DNA from 2 places in the Clostridium paraputrificum AGR2156 genome. Region 1 is predicted to be linked to the other one. Evidence: riboswitches for the same ligand, from Rfam matches in the RefSeq annotation. Region 1 holds a riboswitch; the other holds the start of a gene.
What was found. Region 1 has a riboswitch for cobalamin ahead of G594_RS0108400 (ABC transporter substrate-binding protein). Riboswitches for the same ligand answer to the same signal wherever they lie in the genome.

Region 1 (10,223 bases):
TTTACCTTCAGGAAATAGACCACCAAATCCTGCAGAGCTATTGGGAAGTGAAAATTTTGAATTAATGTTAAAGGAACTAAAGGATATATTTGATTATATTATAATTGATTCCCCACCTCTTAGGGTAGTGGCTGACGCACAAATTCTAAGTTCGAAAGTAGACGGAGTTATATTGGTGGTGAAATATGGGTTTACAAAGAAAGATGAACTTTTAGTATGTAGAGAAACTTTAGAATTAGTTGGCGGTAAGTTAATTGGAACAGTTATAAATGGGGACAAGAAAGAGAATGATTACAAGTATTACTATTATTAAAATAATTGTATTTAAATCAATCTAAATGCGGATACTCCTTAATAGACAGTTCTATTTAAGGAGTATTTTTATGAAGAAAATTATAAGAAGTTCTATGGTTTCAATAGCAATAATACTTTTTTTAAATATACCTAGTATAGTATTAGCACTTGATTTAAGTGCTAAAGATATAAATGATATAAAATATCAATTAAGAATTGTTGGGATAAATTCATATTGTAGTGATAATATAATAACTTACATGAAAAACTTAAGTTTATCTAGGGAAGAGTTATTAGTCATTGAAAAAGAATGCACAGAAGTTATAAACTTAATCCATGGGAAAAACTTTATAAGTGATTTATCTTTATCTGAAATGTATTACTTTTATAAAACATTATCATCTATAATAAATAATTTAAATATGGGTTTTAGTATTAATATATTTAATAAAAGTATAGCTATTAAAAATATAAGTAATGGTGATATTTTAATGAAAGGAAGTATAAAAGAAGTTGGGGGATATATAGAGAATGTAAAAAGGAATAATTCTATTAAGGACATAGTTAATATTTTAGATAGAATTGAATTTAAAATTCTAGGAGAAAATAGTGGCTTTTCCAATAAAGTTCTTAATTCTAATATCCCAGACTTTGCTATTAATGTTATAAATGAATTTGAATGGGTACTAAATTTTTAGTACCTTTTTGTTTTGTTTTTTATTTGCTGATATAATAGGGGTAATATTTTAATAATATGGGGGCGTAGTATGATAAATGAAGTGATAAATGGAATCAAACCATTATATAAAGATAAAATCGAAGAAGCTAAAATAAGAGTTGATTCCTTAGCAAAGCCTTTAGGAAGTTTAGGAAGACTTGAGGATTTAGCAATACAGATTTCAGGCATAACAGGAAATATAAAGAATTCCATACGAAATAAAGGTATTATTATTATGAGTGCGGATAATGGAGTGGTTGAAGAAGGGGTAGCCTCCTCTCCACAATATGTAACTTTAGCCCAAACAAAGAATTTTATTAAAGGTAAAACTGGAGTTTGTGCAATAGGTAAAACAAATGATACAAAGTTAATTGTTGTAGATATAGGAATAAATTCTGATGAAAAAATAAATGGGATTGTGGATAAAAAAATATCTAAAGGAACTAGAAATATATATAAAGAAAATGCTATGAGCTATGAAGAAGCTAAAAGGGGAATTGAAATAGGAATTGAGATGGCTAAAAAAGCTAAGGATGAAGGCTTTGATATAATTGGTGTTGGGGAAATGGGAATAGGTAACACGACAACATCTGCAGCAGTTTTAATGTGTTTGATTGACTGTAAAGTTGATAAAGTAGTTGGTAAAGGTGCTGGGGTTACTGAGGAGGCCTTTAATAAGAAAAAGCTAGTGGTCAAAACTGCTGTTGAAAGTAAGGATATAAATAGAATGGATCCAATGGATATAATATCAAAGGTTGGAGGGTACGATATAGCTGGAATGACAGGAGTGTTTTTAGGAGCTGCATATTATAGAATACCAGTTGTTATTGATGGCTTTATTTCAGTTGTATCAGCCCTTCTAGCATCAAGGCTTAATCCTATTGTAAAGGAATATCTTATACCTTCTCATAAGTCTAAAGAAATAGGATATAATTTAGCTATAGAGGAGTTAGGACTTGAGCCAATGCTTAATTTGGGAATGAGACTTGGAGAAGGTAGTGGCTGTCCAATAGCATTTTCTGTAGTGGAGTTTGCATTGTCTATGATGAATAATATGGCAACCTTTGAAGAAGGGGAAATTGATAATTCTTATCTTGAAAAAATAAAAGGAGAAGAAAATTATATAGTATGATAATATTTGTTGTTGGCGGGTCTAAAAGCCAAAAGTCCAATTATGGAGAGAGTATTGCAGAGAAGTTATTTAATAAGGGAAATTTATATTATCTAGCTACCATGAAACCTTATGATGATGAGGATTTAAAAAGAATAGAGGAACATATAAAAAACAGAAGTGGACATGGCTATATAACAATAGAAGTTCCAAGGGATATTAGTAGCGTTTTACCAATGCTAAATAAGGGTGATACAGTACTACTTGATAGTATTACATCTCTTGTTACTAATGAGATGTTTAATAATAAACAGATTGTGAAAAATGTTAAAGATAAAATTATAACAGAAGTAAATGAGATTTCTAAGAAGGTTTCTAATTTAGTTATTGTATCAGATTATGTATTTAGCGATGGAATTAGGTATGATGATTTTACAGAGGATTTTAGAAAAGAACTTGGTATTATAAATTGTGAAATAGCTAAAATGTCACAGGCTGTAATAGAGAGTTCCTTTGGAAATATTATAGTACATAAAGGTAAGGAAAGGATTAATAATGAAGAACTTATTGAATGCATTTAATATGGCAGTTAGTATGTTTACAGTAATACCATTGCCTAAATATATATGGGAAGAAAAATCTGCAAAGTATATGATGAGAATATATCCATTTGTAGGATTTATAGTAGGGCTTATATGGTATGGGGGAGGAGTACTTCTTAAGTATTTTGAAATAAGCTTAATGATGTCAACAGGTATTTTATTAACTCTTCCTTTTATAGTTACAGGTTTTATACATCTAGATGGATTTATGGATGTTTGTGATGCACTCCTTTCTAGAAAATCTAAAGAGGATAAGCTGAAAATTTTAAAGGATTCTAGAGTTGGTGCCTTTGCTGTTATAGCTTTAGGTCTTTTGTTTATTATGGATTTTGCAGGAATTTACACTGCATTAGAAAAGGATTTTAATTTAATTGCTCTTATATTAATACCTATAATATCTAGGACTATAGCAGCATACATTATTATCTCTAATGAGCCTTTAGGGGAAAGCTATTATGGAAATCTCTTTAAAAATGGGACAGGAAAAATAGATAAGATAACCCTAGGGATAACTTTTATAATTATATTAATTTTGAGTTATTTCTTAGGAAATAAATATATAATAATGCCATTAGTTATGGGAGTTGTAGGGTTAATTCTTTTAAAAAATTGCAAAAAAGAACTTGGTGGAATTAATGGAGATGTAGCTGGATATATTCTCGTATTAACTGAGGTATTTGGAATTTTAGTTTTAGCTATTATATAAGGAGAAGGATATGGAACTATATTTTGGTGGAGCCTATAACGGTAAGCTTAGGCTTATAAAGGAAAAGTTTAATATAGATGAGAAGGATATATTCTTCTGTGGAGAAGGTAAAATAGACTTTTCAAAGAAGGTTATATGTGGAATTCATATGTTTATTTATAATGAAGTAATTAATGGTAGAGATGCAATGGCGTTTTTTAAGAAAAATATAGAAAGATTTAATGATAAAATAATTATTTCAGATGATTTATCATCTGGTATAGTACCTCTAAAAAAAGAGGATAGAAAGTGGAGAGAGGAAACAGGAAAAGTGCTACAATTTTTAACTATTAAAAGTAATAAGGTTACAAGGGTATTTTGTGGTCTTCCTATGGTTTTGAAGGATGAATAAGATAGTTTTGTATTTAATAAGACATGGAAAAACACTATGTAATGAAAGAAGATTGTATTGTGGTAAGTCAGATGTTTCATTGAGTGAATTAGGGTATAAGGAGATTCTTAAATTAAAATCTACTGTAGATTATCCAAAGTGCAGGTTAAATTATACAAGTGGTGCTAAAAGGGCAAATGAAACTTTTGAAATTATTTTTCCAAATTCAAAATACGCAAAGAAGAATGATTTTTTTGAATATAATTTTGGAGATTTTGAGATGAAGTCCTATGATATGCTAAAGGATAATAGTGATTATATAGCTTGGATTATGGATGAAAGTAAAAAGGTAAAATGTCCAAATGGTGAGTGTAAAGAAGAGTTCTATAGAAGACTTAGTAAGGCTCTAAGGAGACTTTTTAGGGAAGTTATAGAAAAAGGTGAAGAGGAAGCTTTACTTATTTGCCATGGTGGTGTTATAGGTACCTTACTTGAATTATTCTGCAAATCCTCAAAGGATTTTTATACAATGCAACCTAGTTGTGGTAGGGGATATAAGTTAGAGGTTAAAGTTGATAAAGATATAGAAATAAAAATACTAGGGGAGATTTAAGAAATGTTATCATATACCATAGGTTTAGTGTTAGATTTTATAATAGGAGATCCTAATAATCCTTTTCATCCAGTAAGAATAATAGGATCTTTAGGTATTAAGCTTGAAAATATAACAAGAAGAGTATTTAAGAACTTAAAAATATCTGGATTTGTAACATGGTTAGGAGTTATATTAATAACTTTTTTAGTTAATTCATTAATAGTTAGGCTTGCTTTTAGTATAAGCAATATATTTGGAATTATTATTGAAGGGATATTATTATATTTTTGTATATCTTCTAAGGGATTAAAGGTAGAAGGATTAAAGGTAATTAAAGTTTTAGAATCAGGTGATATTGAGGGGGCAAGGAAGCAACTATCCTACATAGTAGGAAGAGATACTAAAGTTCTAGATGAAGAAGGAATTATTAGAGCTGTAATTGAAACAGTAGCAGAAAATACATCAGATGGAATAATAGCGCCACTATTATTTGGAGCTTTAGGTGGTGCACCTCTTGCTATGACATATAAAGCAGTTAATACTTGTGATTCAATGTTTGGATATAAGAATGATAAGTACATAGATTTTGGGTTTGTACCTGCAAAGATGGATGATTTATTTAATTATATTCCAGCAAGAATTACAGGATATTTAGTGATTTTTGCTGCATTTATATTGGGACTAGATTATAAAAATAGCTATAGAATTTATAAGAGAGATAGATATAATCATACTAGTCCTAATAGTGCTCATCCAGAATCAGCTGTTGCAGGAGCTTTAGGAATAAGACTTGGAGGAGCAAATTATTACTTTGGTAAGATTGTAGAAAAGCCAACAATAGGTGATAAGAATAAAGTAATAGAAATTTCAGATTTATATAAGACAAATAATATTTTATTAGTAGTTACTTTATTAGGATTTAGTGTTGGACTTATTATAATAGTTCTTGGAGGGTTAATATAATGAACTTAGGACACGGTGGAAATGTAGAAGAGATATGTAGAAAATATAATGTTTGTGAAAAAGAGATTATAGATTTTTCTGCTAATATAAATCCTTTAGGAATTTCTAAGAAAGTTAAGGAAGAAATGATTAAATCTTTAGACAGAATAGAAAGGTATCCAGATATAACTTATCACGATTTGAGAATGGGTATTTCTGAATATGAAGGTATTGATTATAATAATATACTTTTAGGTAATGGAGCAGCTGAGGTTATATTTAATGTAATTAGAGGGCTAAATCCTAAAAAGGTTCTTATTCCAGCTCCAACCTTTTCTGAATATGAAGATGGTATAAGGGCTATTAATGGAGAAATAGTTTATTATAAATTAAATAGGGAAAATTTTAAGTTAGATGATGGATTTTTAGAAGCTATAGATAAAAGTATGGATATGCTTTTCATCTGTAATCCTAATAATCCAACAGGGCAGTTAGTATCTAAGGAGTTTTTAATTAAAGTGTTAAATAAATCTTCCAATACTAAGGTTGTTATAGATGAGTCATTTTTAGATTTTATAGAAGATAAAAGTAGATACTCTTTAATAGACATGTGTAAAGAGTATGAAAATCTTATTATAGTTAAGTCTCTTACAAAGTTTTTTAGTTTTCCTGGCATAAGAGTAGGTTATGGAATTACAGGAAACGCTGAATTTATTAGAAAGATTAACAAGGTTTCTGTGCCATGGTCTATAAATACAGTTGCTTCAACTGGAGCAATAGTCGCGTTGAAAGAAAGAGAATACCAGAAAAATTCAATAGATTTTATAAAAAATGAAAAAGTATTTTTATATAATGAGTTATGTACGTTTAAAGAATTAGAGGTCTTTGAGGGGGTAGTTAACTTTATATTTTTTAAGACTAGAATAGATATTAATTTAAAAGAAGAACTTATTAAGCATGGAATAATTATAAGAAGCTGTAGTAATTATATAGGGTTAGGTTCTGATTACTATAGGGTTGCTGTAAGAACTAGAGGGCAAAATGAGAAACTTATATATGCTCTAAGAAAGGTATTTAATAAATGAAAGATATATTGATTATACTAGATGGATTTATGGAGGAGTGTCTTGAGGGACATTCCTTTAAAAAACTTCTTTTTGGAGATATGAAGTTAAATTATACTGAAATGAAAGAAGACTTTTCAGTGGAAGGAAAGGATTTAGATAGTTTAAACTGTATTTTTAAAATGCTTGGTTACGATAGTTCTAAGGTAGATATCGGAGAAAGGGCCTTTTATGAAGCTTTAAATAGGGGGATAGAAATAAAAGGTGGAAGTGGTATTTATAGGTGCAATATAATTAAGGTTAATAATGGAATACTAGAAGATTTTACTGGTGGAGATTTAGATAAAAATATAGGAGAAGTTTTAAAAGAATTAAAAGTAGAAGGTGGATATTTTTATCCATGTTACCAATATAAGAATTTACTTCTTTTAAATGAGATTGTACAGGAAAAGCTTAACCCACCGCATTTTAGTGTGGGTAAAAAAGTAGAAGAAATTATGCCTGAAAATAAAAGATTAAGGAATATAATTAATTACTCCTATGAATTTTTCAAAGATAGGGATTTAGAAGGATTAATGCTTTGGCCTTGGGGGGCCTCGGGTGAGGTGAAATTGAAGAAGTATAATAAGGAATCAGTGTTAATCGGAGGAATAGATTTAATTTGTGGTATGGGAAAGGCTTTAGGAATGATAGTTGTTCAACCTAAAGGAGCTACAGGGGAGTGGAACAGCGCGTTGCATAATAAACTAGAAGGTGTATTAGAGTGGCTTCCAAAAGCTAATAATATTATTTTACATGTAAATGGATTTGATGAGCTTTCTCATAGAAAAGATTTTAAAGGCAAAATACAGTTTTTAGAAAAAGTTAAAAATGAGCTTCTTTTTCCTTTATTAAATCTGAAGGGGATAAATATAAGAATAACTTGTGACCATAGGACAGATTCCTTTACAGGTAGTCATGAAAAAGGATATGTACCATATCTAAGTATATTTAATTGACAAAATATAAGCCTTTAACTATAATTATTAGGAATTGACTTGTTTTAGGTGTTTTACTTAATAGGGAATGGAGTGTAAATCTTCAACTACCCCAGTAACCGTGAAATGGACAAAATCTAGTTAAGCCACTGCATAATTATTTATGTGGGAAGGTTAGATTGCGGATGAAGTTAAGTCGGGAGACCTGCCTAATAACGATGGTACTATTATTCTCTGAGGGTGGAATTATAGGGTACGTAGGTCATTTTACTTATTGTACAAAAAAGTAGAATGTATATGCATACCTTATGGGTATGCATTTTTTTATCCTATGTTTTCAATTCAAAACCCCATAATGTAAATGGAGGGATTAAAAAATGAAACTAACAAAAAAACTAACAGGTCTTATTTTATCTACTATGATGTTACTAACATTATTAGTAGGTTGCTCAGATAAGGCTGTAACAATGCAAGACAGAGAAGGAAATGACTTTACTAAGCCTAGCAAGGTGGAAAGAATAATATCAACAGCACCATCTAATACAGAAGTTTTAGTTGCGTTGGGAATGGCTGATAAATTAGTCGCTGTAGATAAGTATTCAGAGGATGTTAAAGGAATAAGTGAAGATATACCAAAGATAAATTTTAGAAATCCAGATGCTGAAACTATTATAGGATTAGAACCAGATATAATAATTGCATCAGGACATAATAAAGCTGGAGATGAGGATCCATTCCAAGCTGTTAAAGATGCAGGAATACCTGTAGTATATATTCCAAGTAGCGTAAGTTTTGATGGAATATATGGAGATATTGAATTTATAGGTAACTTAGTTGATAAAAAGAAGGAAGCTTCTAAATTAGTTGAAGATATGAAAAAGGAAGTTGCTGATATAAAAGCAATTGGAGATACAATAACTGATAAGAAAAAAGTTTACTTTGAAATAGGTTCAGGTTCAAAGCTTAGTTCATTTGGTTCAGATACATTCTTAAATGAAGCTATTTCAATAATTGGAGCTAAGAATATATTTGAATCTGAAAAGAGTTGGATTTCGCCAAGTGAAGAATCAGTTATAGCTGCTAATCCAGATGTAATCTTAACAAACCAAGCATTTTTAGATGATCCAATAGGTTCAATTGCTAAAAGAAAAGGATGGGAAGGTGTTACTGCTATTAAGAATAATCAAATATTTCTTTTAGATAAGAATACTACATCACGTCCAAGTCAAAATGTTATAGCTGCATTAAAAGAAATGGCAAAGGCTGTATATCCAGACAAGTATGAATAAAAAGAGAAAGATGTTATTGTGGTTATCACTACCACTAGCATTTTTAGTGATATGTATTGGAACTTCCATTGGAAGTTCCAATATTAATATATTCAACATTATTTCAGTTATTGGGAACAAGTTATTTTCTATTCCTTTAATTGAAGGTGTTGGAAGTAATGACGTAGCGATTATCTGGGTTGTAAGATTTCCAAGAGTTTTACTTGCTTTTATGATAGGAGCAGCACTATCAGTAAGTGGAGCAGTTATGCAGTCAATACTTAAGAACCCTTTAGCTTCACCATATACATTAGGGGTGTCCTCAGGAGCATCTTTAGGTGTAGGAATATATATAATTTTAGGGGTATCAATTCCATTTATAGGGAATTTAGCATTACCTTTTATAGGATTTTTATCAGGGCTTTTAACAGTGATTATGGTTATTTTGTTTGCTAATAGAGTAGATAGAGGTATGTCTAATAATACTATTATTTTATCAGGTATGGTTTTTTCACTTTTTGCAAGTGCTATGCTTACTACCATTTCAGCATTAAATACTCATAAAATTGAGGCCATAACCATGTGGCAAATGGGTTCCTTTAACATGAGAGGATGGTCTTACTTGCTAGTAGGGCTTCCATTCTTTATTGTAGGAGTATCTATTGTATTAAGATATTCTAGGGAAATGGATATTTTAACATTTGGAGAAGATGGAGCAAAAGCAATAGGAGTTGAAACTGAAAAAGTAAAAAAACATTTGTTATTTTCAACAGCAGTGCTTACAGGAAGTGCTGTAGCTTTAAGCGGAACTATAGGATTTATAGATTTAATTGTACCGCATTTAGTGAGAAAGATATTTGGATCAAACCATAAAGTAGTTATACCTATGTGTATTTTATTAGGAGGATCTTTTATGGTTCTTACAGATTTAGTAGCTAGAACTATAATAAGTCCATCTGAATTACCAGTTGGTGCAATAACTGCAATTATAGGAGCACCATTCTTTGGCTACTTATATTTTAGTAAAAGAAGTAGGTGATATTATGCTAAAGGTTAGAAATTTATACTGTGGATATGATGGTAAAGACGTTATAAAAGATTTTAATATAGATATAACTAGGGGACAAAATGTTTCTATAGTTGGTCCAAATGGATGTGGAAAAAGTACCTTGCTTAAGGCAATGGTTAGCTTAATAGATTATAAAGGAAATATATTTTTAGATGGGAAAGAAGTTAAAAGTATAAAGAGAAAAGAGCTTGCAAAAAAGGTGGCTCTTATGAGTCAAAACTCTCAAATATATTTTCCATATACTGTTTATGAAACTGTTGCTTTGGGGAGATATGCTCATATAGATGGAGTATTCGCAAGACTTTCTAAGAAGGATGAGGAAATAATATTAAACTGTCTTAGTAATGTAGGGATTTTAGATTTAAAAGATAAACTTATAAATGAACTATCTGGAGGACAACTTCAAAGAGTTTATCTTGCAAGGGTTTTTGCACAGGAACCTGATGTTATTTTACTTGATGAACCTACAAATCATTTGGATTTAAAGTGTCAGATAGAAATATTAGA
Region 2 (10,223 bases), on a different contig from region 1:
TTAAGATTAATCTTGAAACCAGTAGAGGTAAGAAGCTTAAGGAAGTAGTTGCAACTATTCAAAAGGAGCAAAATGATGTTATTAGATGGCCAAAGAATTTACCTATAATAGTTCAAGGATCAGCAGGATCAGGAAAGACAACAATAGCACTTCATAGACTAGCTTATTTAATTTATAGATATAAGGAAAAAATGAGTGGTAATGAAATATTAGTTTTGGCACCTAATAAGCTATTTTTAGATTATATTTCAGATATTTTACCATCATTAGGAGCAACTGAGGTAAATCAAAATACCTTCGAAGAGCTTATATTATCAAAACTTAAATTGAAGGGGAAAATCTATAATAAAGATGAAAAGCTTAAGGATTTAATGGAGGAAAAGGATGAGGAGAGAAGGCTAAATATTTCAAATTCATCCAAAGTTAAAGGAAGCCTTTTATTTAAAACTATTCTTGATAGATATATTGCTTTAGTTGAGGGAAGCTCTGTGGAAATAGATGATATAAAGATAGATGATTATGTTCTGTTTTCTAGAAAAGAAATTGCAAGGTTGTATTTAAAAGACTTAAAGTCATATCCAATTAATAAGAGGAAAGATGAGATTAAGAGATATTTAAATCTTAAATTAAAAGAAAAGATAGAAGAATTAACATTAAGAGTTGATAGAGAATGGGATGTAAAAATAAAAGAATTTAAGATGAATTTAAAAGACTCTCAAGAAAGAAGAGAGGGGCTTATTAAACTTTATGATAAAAGAGATGAAATGAAAAATAATATAAAGTCTAATTCTAAAAAAGAATTTAATAACTATTTCAAAAATTGGAGAGGAATAAATCCAAAGGATATATACTATAACTTTTTTAATGATGAAATATTATTTGATATCTCTATTGACGGAAAAGTACCTGAAGAATTAGCAAGATTTATGAAAAATGAGATTAATAAAAATTATGAAAGTAATATTATAGATGAGGATGATTTAGCACCACTTTTATATATAAGAATGATTTTAGAGGGGATAGATGAAAAAGAGAAGTTCCAACATATTGTGGTAGATGAAGCTCAAGATTACAGTCCTCTTCAAATATATTTAATAAATAAATTATCTAGAGGCAATTCATTAACTTTAGTTGGAGATTTAGCACAGGGAATTTATTATTACAAGGGGATAAACAAATGGGAAGACATAACAGAAGGTTTATTTAAAGGAAATGCAACTTATATACAATTAACACAAAGCTATAGATCAACGGTAGAAATTATTGATTTTGCTTCCGGAGCTTTAAAAGCACAAAAACTTGGGCTAAAAAATTCAATGCCAGTGTTAAGGCATGGTGATGTTCCAAAAGTAATAGAGGTAGAAAGCATTAATGAATATTCAGAGGTAATAGATAATATAGTGGAAGCGGTAAGAGGAAATGGTAAGAGGAGTATAGCTATAATTACAAAAAATAGTCATGATGCATTAAAATTATTTAAAAAGTTAAAAACTAAAAGTCCTTTTACTTTAATAAAGGGAAAAGAGAAAAAGTTAGAAGATGAGTTAATTATAATTCCTTCATATCTTACTAAGGGATTAGAATTTGATTGTACAATAATTTTAGATCCAAGTGAAAAAAGCTATGTTGACAATATTTTAGACAAAAGATTGTTGTATGTATCTTTAACGAGGGCTCTTCACTATGAATATATAATAAAACTTAATAGAATTACATTTATGATTAAAGAGAATAATAATTAAATATGAGTTAATAAAGTAAATTGTTTGTTGATAATATTGTAACAAAGTCAGGATGGGAGTATAATAAAATTAATGTTATAAGATAATAATTATTAGGAGGGAACAAAATGCCAGCAGTTAACTTAAAAGATAATATACATTGGATTGGTGTTAAGGATGCAGAACTAAGAATCTTTGATATTATTATGGAGACTAAGAGAGGAACAACTTATAATTCATATGTTATTGATGATGAGAAGGTTGCTGTAGTTGATATTTGCAAGAATGGTTTTTATGAAGATTTTAAAGAAAAGTTAAAGGATGTAATTGGAGAAAGAAATGTTGATTATATAGTAGTTCAACATACAGAATTAGATCATAGCGGATCTTTAACTAAGCTTTTAGATGATTATCCAGAAGCTACAGTTTTAGGAACAAAAGCTGCTATTAATTATTTAAAAGAAATTTTAAATAAGCCTTTTAATTTTAGAGAAGTTAGTGAAGATATATCTTTAGGAAAGACGACGTTACAATTTATAAAAGCTCCTAATTTACATTGGCCAGATACTATGTTTACCTATGTAAAGGAGAATAAGTTCTTATTTACATGTGACTTTACTGGGTGTCATTATTGTCCAGAAGGTACAGTTTTAGAAGTTGGTGGAGATGACTACTTAGCTGAAATGAAGTACTACTTTGATTGTATTATGGGACCATTTAAGCCTTTTGTTTTAAAAGCTCTTGATAAGATTAAGGACTTAGATATAGAAATGATAGGAACAAGCCATGGACCAATTCATAAAGGAGAAGATATAAAGAAATATTTAGATTTATATAGAGAATGGTCAACAGAGGAACCTATAGATTCTAAGAAAGTTGAAATATTCTATATTTCTGCTTATGGAAATACAGAAGCAATGGCCAAGTATATTAGTGAAAAACTTAACGAAAAAGGATATAAGGCTGGAGTTCATGAAATAACTTCAATGAAAATTGAAGATTGTATTGAATTAGTTGAAAAGTCAAAAGGATTCATGGTAGGATCACCTACAATAAATGCGGATGCAGTTAAGCCAGCTTGGGATTTACTATCACTTGTTAATCCAATAGTAAATAGAGGAACAGTAGCTATGGCATTTGGTTCTTACGGATGGGGTGGTAACGCAGTTCCAATGCTTACAGATAGAATGAAGTCTTTAGGATTAAAGGTTGTAGATCCAGGATTTAGATTTAAATTTGTACCAGCTGAAAAAGAGTATAAAGAAGCTGACGAGATGATTGAAAAGTTTATAGAGAATATGTAGCAGAGACTGCCCTATGGCAGTTTCTTTTTAATTTATAGAGAAGCATATTAGTTAATTTATTCATTTTCTATTTAACTTACCATATGTTTATAATATAATACAATGGATATAATAACTTTTGTAAAGCGAGGTATAAAAAATGGAAGATAGAGAAATAATGTCTTTTAGAGATGAAGATGGAAATAAAGTTGATTTTGAAGCGGTAGCTAGAATATATGTAAAAGAGCAAGAATATTTATTATTAGCGCCTTTAGATGAAGAAAGTGAAGATGTATTTATCTTTAGAGTTGATAATGTAGATGGAAAAGAAGAACTCAATCTTGTAGAAGATGATGAAGAGTTCTTAGCAGTAAAAAAAGAATATAAAAAATTATTATATTAATAAGGGGAGAGTTTTACTATGCAAACAACAGAAATAATAGAATTTTTAGAGGAAAATGGATTATCTGAAATTGAAGAAATTAAAATAGAAGATAATTTTGTGGTTTTAAAATTTTATTATGATTTTGATAAAGATGAAATACTTGCAGCAAGAGCATATGCTAATGAAGAAAGTGATTTAGAAGAAGAGAGCGATGAATGGTATCGTGATTGGTATTTATCATATTTATCTGATATTGCTAAAGATAATGTTGAAGGCATTGTAGAGGATTTAGGAGATGAGCTTGAATTTTCAAGTAAGATAAAAGAAGTTGAAATTGATGTTAATAATGCAGACTATATGAAGTTTGTTGCTATCTTGTGTTCAGAGGATTTTGAGGAAGATTTGGAAGAAACTTTAAACGATTACTTATAGTAAATAATTTCTATTGAAATGAAAAAAAAGTGTGCTATAATAGAGTCATAAGAAATCCTGAGATGTGCGCCTAGCTTATCATATTCAACCTACATATGATAAACGGGATTTGCAACAGTTTTTATGGATGTCGGGCTTCATTTAATTCACAATTTTGTGGCAGAAGATGGCAAAAGTAGAGTGAGCTTAACCCACCTGCGAGGAGCAGGTCTGAATATATAAGCAAACGGCATGTTGGGACTTAGTATTGACTTTAAATACCTCAATAATTTTATTATTGAGGTATTTTTTATTCATTTATTATTTAGATATTTAGGCCGTTAATCTTCGAGGTTCAAAGTATTTTTTATGTTTCCTCTTATACCTTATGTAAATGTAATGCTGATAGAGTGCTACGTGCTTGTCCAACTTTTGAGATAAGAGAATACAAATTCTATTAGTTGGGGAAAGGAACTTTAATAATATATTTAAAAATAATTTTTCGCGTTTAATTATTTTTGATAGCTTATGTACTTTCATAATATCACCTCTTTTTCCAAAATTCGTAAGTTTTCCTTATTTATTATTATAACATGCCCCGAAAAAATGTAAAATTATTTCATGCAACATTAAGTGACAAGAATTAACAAAAGTAAATTAGCAAAGGTTTTCTTAAAGAAGAATTAACTAGTATCTACAATAATAAAAGTATTTTAAATACGAAATTTGGCGAAAATATTAATAGGAAATAACAGAAAGTAAGATAAAGTTAAGAAATATTAACCTTGTGAAAGGTTGATAATATAGAGAATTATAGGTAAAATAAGCTTAAGAAGTAACAAAGGAGTTGTAGTAATGGATATAGATTCAATGAAAATAGAAGAAGTAATAGAACACATAAATATGCTTTATAAAAAGAGCCAAGAAGAAGGTTTGTCAGATAAGGAAAAGGAAATCCAACAAAAGCTTAGAAGAAGATATATTGATAATGTTAAAAGGAATTTTAGAGTACAATTAGATGGGATAGAACTTAATAAAAAATAAAGGGTGATGGGGATTGTCAGTAACAGTTGAAAAACTAATTAAAGATTTTGACTTAGAGGTTTTAGTAGAAGGAAAACCTAATGAGCTTATAACCGTAAACGATATAAATAGGCCAGGGCTTCAACTTGCGGGATTTTATAATTATTTTGCGCCTGAAAGATTACAGGTAATAGGCAAGGCTGAATGGAGCTTTTTAGATGATATGCAAGTTGAGTTTAGGAAGAAAAGACTAAATAAGTATTTTACATTTCCTATGCATTGCATAATTATGTCTAGAGGTCTTGAACCGCATGAAGAGTTAATTAATGCTGCAAATAAGAAAAATATATGGGTGCTTAGAAGTGATTTGGTTACTACAAAGCTTATGAGTAATTTAACTATCTATTTATCAGATAAGCTAGCACCAGAAACACGTCTTCATGGGGTTTTAGTAGATGTATCAGGTATTGGTATATTAATTACTGGAGAAAGTGGTATAGGTAAGAGTGAAACAGCGTTAGAGTTAATTAAAAGAGGACATAGATTGGTTACAGATGATGCTGTTGATATAAAAGAAATTGATGGGGAACTAATAGGATCATCTCCAAGTATAACTAGAGGTATGTTAGAGGTTAGAGGAATTGGAATTATAGATGTACCAGCTCTTTATGGTATAAGTTCTATTCTTCTAAAGAAAACAATAACTTTAGTAATGCATTTTGAACATTGGAAAGATGATAATGATTATGATAGATTAGGAAATAACTTTGATTATATGGATATATTAGGTGTACCAGTTAGAAAGTTAACTGTACCAGTAAGACCAGGTAGAAATATTGCTGTAATTATTGAAGCAGCAGCAGTAAACTATAGATATTCATTAATGTCTAATGTTTCTGCTGTAGATATAATAGAAAGCAGAATGAATTTAGTTAGCGATAAGTAATAAGTTTATCCCTATCTTTCAATATAAAAATTGAGGATAAGGGATAAACTATTTCTATATATTAAAGGAGGCTATAAAGTATGAGCAAAAATGAAAAATGCGCATGGGAAAAATATGACGAACAAGGTATAAAGGAGATATTTGATTTTAATGAAGGATATAAGAACTTTATGTCCCTATGCAAAACAGAAAGAGAATGTGTAAAGGAAACTATTAGAATAGCTGAAGAAAATGGCTATAAGAATTTAGATGATGTTATTAAAAATGGTGAAGCTTTAAAGGCTGGAGATAAGGTTTATGCAAATAATATGGATAAAGCTATAGCTTTATTTATAGTTGGTGAAAGACCTATGGAAGATGGAATGAAGATTTTAGGGGCACATATAGATTCTCCAAGATTAGATTTAAAGCAAAATCCATTATATGAAGATACTGACCTTGCCCTTTTAGAAACACATTATTATGGTGGCATAAAGAAATATCAATGGGTTACATTACCTTTAGCTATACATGGGGTAGTGTGTAAGAAGGATGGAACTAAGGTTGATATAGTTATTGGTGAAGATGATAATGATCCTGTAATAGGAATATCAGACCTTCTAGTTCATTTAGCACAAACTCAACAAGAAAAGAAGGCTAACAAGGTAATTGAAGGTGAAGATTTAAATGTACTTGTTGGAAGTATTCCATTAAAGGGAGAAGAAAAGGATGCTGTTAAGGCTAATATCTTAAAGATATTAAATGATAAGTATGGAATAGAAGAAGAAGATTTCTTATCAGCAGAACTTGAAATTGTACCAGCTGGTAAGGCAAGAGATTATGGTATTGATAGAAGTATGGTTATGGCATATGGTCATGATGATAGAGTATGTTCATACTCTTCACTTATGGCAATGCTAAAAGTTGATAAAATAGATAAAACTTGTGTTTGTCTTTTAGTTGATAAAGAAGAAATAGGCAGTGTTGGTGCTACAGGAATGCAATCTAAATTCTTTGAAAATACTGTTGCAGAAGTTATGGATAGAGTAGGAGATTATTCTGATATAAAACTTAGAAGAGCATTAAAGAATTCTAAGATGTTATCTTCAGATGTTAGTGCTGCTTTTGATCCTAATTATCCATCAGTAATGGAAAAGAAGAACTCTGCTTATTTTGGTAAGGGATTAGTATTCAATAAGTATACAGGTTCTAGAGGTAAGGGAGGATGTAATGATGCTAATCCAGAGTTCATAGCAGAGCTTAGAGCTATTATGGATAAGCATGATGTTGCATTCCAAACAGCTGAATTAGGAAAGGTTGACCAAGGAGGCGGTGGAACAATCGCTTATATCTTAGCTAATTACAATATGGAAGTTATAGATTGTGGTGTTGCTCTTCACAACATGCATGCTCCTTGGGAAGTTGCTAGTAAGGTTGATATATATGAAGCTATGAAAGGTTATTACGCTTTCTTATTAGAGGCTTAATTACAAAGAAACTGCTCAAATTTGAGTAGTTTCTTTTTTGGTTAAAAATTATAGGTGGTATTTTAGATAAGCTTGACAAAAGAATAAATTTAAAGATAGACTAATATAGTAATATATGGTTTTAATATAGAAAATTAAAAGGGAATGTGGTTAGAATCCACAACAGCCCCCGCTACTGTAAAGGATACGAAATCTCAAAGATCACTGAATTTATTTTGGGAAGATGAGAAAGTAGGGTTGAAGCCTTGAGTCAGGAGACCTGCCATATATTAATATCACAAATTTATTTCGGCGGGAGATAAAGTGTGGTGGAAGCAAGAGCATAGTGTAATGAGTACTATGTATTTTTGTGATGCTACTACAAGGACTCCCAATAAGGAGTCCTTTCTTTATTTTCTTCCAAGAAAGAGGAGGAGAAGAAATGAAAAAACTATTATCAAAAGTAATAGCAGTGATATTTGTATTTACAATGTTATTTGCATTACCAACACAAAGGATAAGTGCAGCAGAAAAAGTGGATTATAATAATGCACTTAATACAACTATACAAAAGTATATAGAAAAATTTAAAAATGGATTCTCAAGCAATATAACATGGGATTCATGGGCAATTATAGGACTAGCTAGATCAGATAAAGAAGTTCCAAAGGAGATTTTTGATACTTATTACAGCAAGGTAGAGGCATTTGTTCAAGATAAAATATCAAACAATCAAAAAATGTCAGGTGGAGATTTAGCAAAACTAATTTTATCAGTATCAGCTATTGGACAAGATCCTAGAAATGTAGCCGGAAATGACTTAATAGATATAGTATGGCATCAAGATGGAATTTTAAATGAATACTATACATCATTAGCATACGTGTTAATAGCTGTAGATTCTAAAAATTATCAAGAACCTAAAGATGCCTTAAATACAAGAGATAAGATGATAGAGGCGCTATTATCTTATGAATTAGATAATGGTGGATTTGGATGGGGAACACCTGAACCAGATAGTACTGCAATGGTATTACAAGCTTTAGTAAAACATCAAGATAGGGAAGATGTAAAAAAGACAATGAATAGGTCATTAGTAATTCTATCAGAGCTACAAACAGAGACCGGTGGATATGTTTCATGGGGAAATGAGAATTCAAATAGTGTAGCTCAAGTTATTACATTCTTAACTGCTTTAGGAGAAAATCCAACTACATCAGAAGCATTTGTAAAGGGTGAAAATAATCTACTTGGTAATTTAATAACCTTCTACACCGGTAATGGAGAGTTTAAGTATATTCATTCAGATAGTGGAGCAAATGGAATGGCAACAGAGCAAGCTTTATATTCATTAGCTTCTTATGATAGGTTAGTAAATGGAAAAACTTCTTTATATGATATGACAGATGTTATTAGTACGACAGATTATTTAAATATTGTTAAGGAAGTTAATTCAAGAATTGAAACTTTACCAGGGATAGAAGCAATTTCTTTGGATAATAAAGAAGAAGTAAATTCTATATTAGCTAAGTTTAATTCATTACCAGAAGAATATAAGATACAAGTTATTGGAAAAAGTAAACTAAATTCTGCATCATCAAAGATAGCTGAAATACAAGATACTATAAATACAATTAATAGTGACATTTGGGATAAAATTAATCCTGAAAATGTATCCTTAGAAAATAAAAAGGATGTTTTAGACATTATCAGTAGATACGAAGCTTTAAGTGATAAAGATAAGAAATATATTGTTGGATATGATGAAGTTTTAGCAGCAAAGGCTAAGATTGAAGCATTAGAAAAAGTAGAAGTTGAAAACAAGGAAGAAGGAAAAGAAGGTAACTCTTCATATTCAGAAGTTGTACAAACTGGAGATACTTCGAACTTTGGCTATTTATTTGCAGTCTTAATATTAAGTGGAGCAGTAATGATTTATAGCAAGAAGAAGGAAGTAAAAGAGGCTTAGAATATGAAAAAATACTGGAAGAGTATTCTAATATGTATTTGTTTAGCAGTAGCTGTTTTTATTGGAGTTAAAGGGTGTAAAATTGAAGTTCCTAAGGATAATACAACAGTAGAAAGTTCTGTTGAGAATAGTTCTGCTAATGAAGAAAAAGAATATTCTACAAAGGTCGAAGAAGGTAATAGCAATATAAAAACTGAAGATAAAGTGGGAGAAGAAAAAATTCCTTCTACATCACAGGTAAAAGATGAAGATAAAAAAGAACCCGAAAAGCCAAATCATATTATAACAGATAAAGGTGAAAGTACCGATATTGTAAAGGATGAGAAGAGGTATGTTACCATTTCTATTAGATGTGATACTATATTAAACAATATGGATAAGTTTAATATGGACAAAAAGGATTATATTAATAATGGTGTAATATTATCATCAACTAAGATAGAGCTAGCGGAAAGTGATAAGACAGTATTTGATATTTTATATAGGGTGACTAGGGGAAAAAGGATACCTATAGATTATAGTGGAAATAAGGAGAGCGCCTATATAAAAGGTATTAATCATATATATGAGTTTGATTGTGGCAAGCAAAGTGGCTGGATGTATAGGATTAATGGAATTTTTCCTAACTATGGAGTAGGACACTACAAATTAAATGGTGGAGAGAATATAGAGGTTTTATATACTTGTGATTTAGGATATGACATAGGTGGAGGATATTAAGATTTGAAAGGAGAAATCAGGATGAAAGATACATTTTTAACATATCATCCAATAATTAATTTTACTTATTTAATAGGGGTGATATTGCTTTCAATGTTTTTTATGCATCCTGTTTTTCTCATAATATCTTTAATTAGTTCTATACTGTATTCAATAAAACTTAAAGGTGTAAAGGCATTAAGATTTGATTTGTTATATATGCTTCCTACGCTTTTATTTTTTGTAGTTATAAATGTATTATTAAATCATAGAGGAGCTACAATACTTCTTTACATAAATGATAAAGCACTTACTTTAGAAGGGATAATTTATGCTGTATG

Region 2: it holds a riboswitch for cobalamin, as region 1 does, so the genes downstream of both, G594_RS0100540 (prenyltransferase/squalene oxidase repeat-containing protein) here and G594_RS0108400 (ABC transporter substrate-binding protein) in region 1, are expected to answer to the same signal.

The regions. Positions count from the first base shown of each region.
Region 1 is NZ_AUJC01000007.1:92,822-103,044, reverse strand. Features, by position in the region: gene G594_RS0108450 (CpsD/CapB family tyrosine-protein kinase) at 1-313, shown strand, start outside; gene G594_RS0108445 (hypothetical protein) at 384-992, shown strand; gene cobT (nicotinate-nucleotide--dimethylbenzimidazole phosphoribosyltransferase) at 1,062-2,144, shown strand; gene G594_RS0108435 (bifunctional adenosylcobinamide kinase/adenosylcobinamide-phosphate guanylyltransferase) at 2,141-2,704, shown strand; gene G594_RS0108430 (adenosylcobinamide-GDP ribazoletransferase) at 2,679-3,431, shown strand; gene G594_RS0108425 (bifunctional adenosylcobinamide kinase/adenosylcobinamide-phosphate guanylyltransferase) at 3,442-3,822, shown strand; gene G594_RS0108420 (histidine phosphatase family protein) at 3,815-4,414, shown strand; gene cbiB (adenosylcobinamide-phosphate synthase CbiB) at 4,418-5,359, shown strand; gene cobD (threonine-phosphate decarboxylase CobD) at 5,359-6,423, shown strand; gene G594_RS0108405 (hypothetical protein) at 6,420-7,400, shown strand; cobalamin riboswitch at 7,430-7,606, shown strand; gene G594_RS0108400 (ABC transporter substrate-binding protein) at 7,757-8,668, shown strand; gene G594_RS0108395 (FecCD family ABC transporter permease) at 8,661-9,686, shown strand; gene G594_RS0108390 (ABC transporter ATP-binding protein) at 9,691-10,223, shown strand, end outside.
Region 2 is NZ_AUJC01000001.1:117,706-127,928, reverse strand. Features, by position in the region: gene helD (RNA polymerase recycling motor HelD) at 1-1,742, shown strand, start outside; gene G594_RS0100570 (FprA family A-type flavoprotein) at 1,850-3,025, shown strand; gene G594_RS0100565 (DUF1292 domain-containing protein) at 3,165-3,407, shown strand; gene G594_RS0100560 (hypothetical protein) at 3,426-3,821, shown strand; RNA gene ssrS (6S RNA) at 3,873-4,066, shown strand; gene G594_RS0100555 (DUF896 domain-containing protein) at 4,656-4,844, shown strand; gene hprK (HPr(Ser) kinase/phosphatase) at 4,858-5,769, shown strand; gene G594_RS0100545 (aminopeptidase) at 5,850-7,235, shown strand; cobalamin riboswitch at 7,335-7,516, shown strand; gene G594_RS0100540 (prenyltransferase/squalene oxidase repeat-containing protein) at 7,657-9,183, shown strand; gene G594_RS19430 (DUF4430 domain-containing protein) at 9,187-9,903, shown strand; gene G594_RS0100530 (energy-coupling factor transporter transmembrane component T) at 9,925-10,223, shown strand, end outside.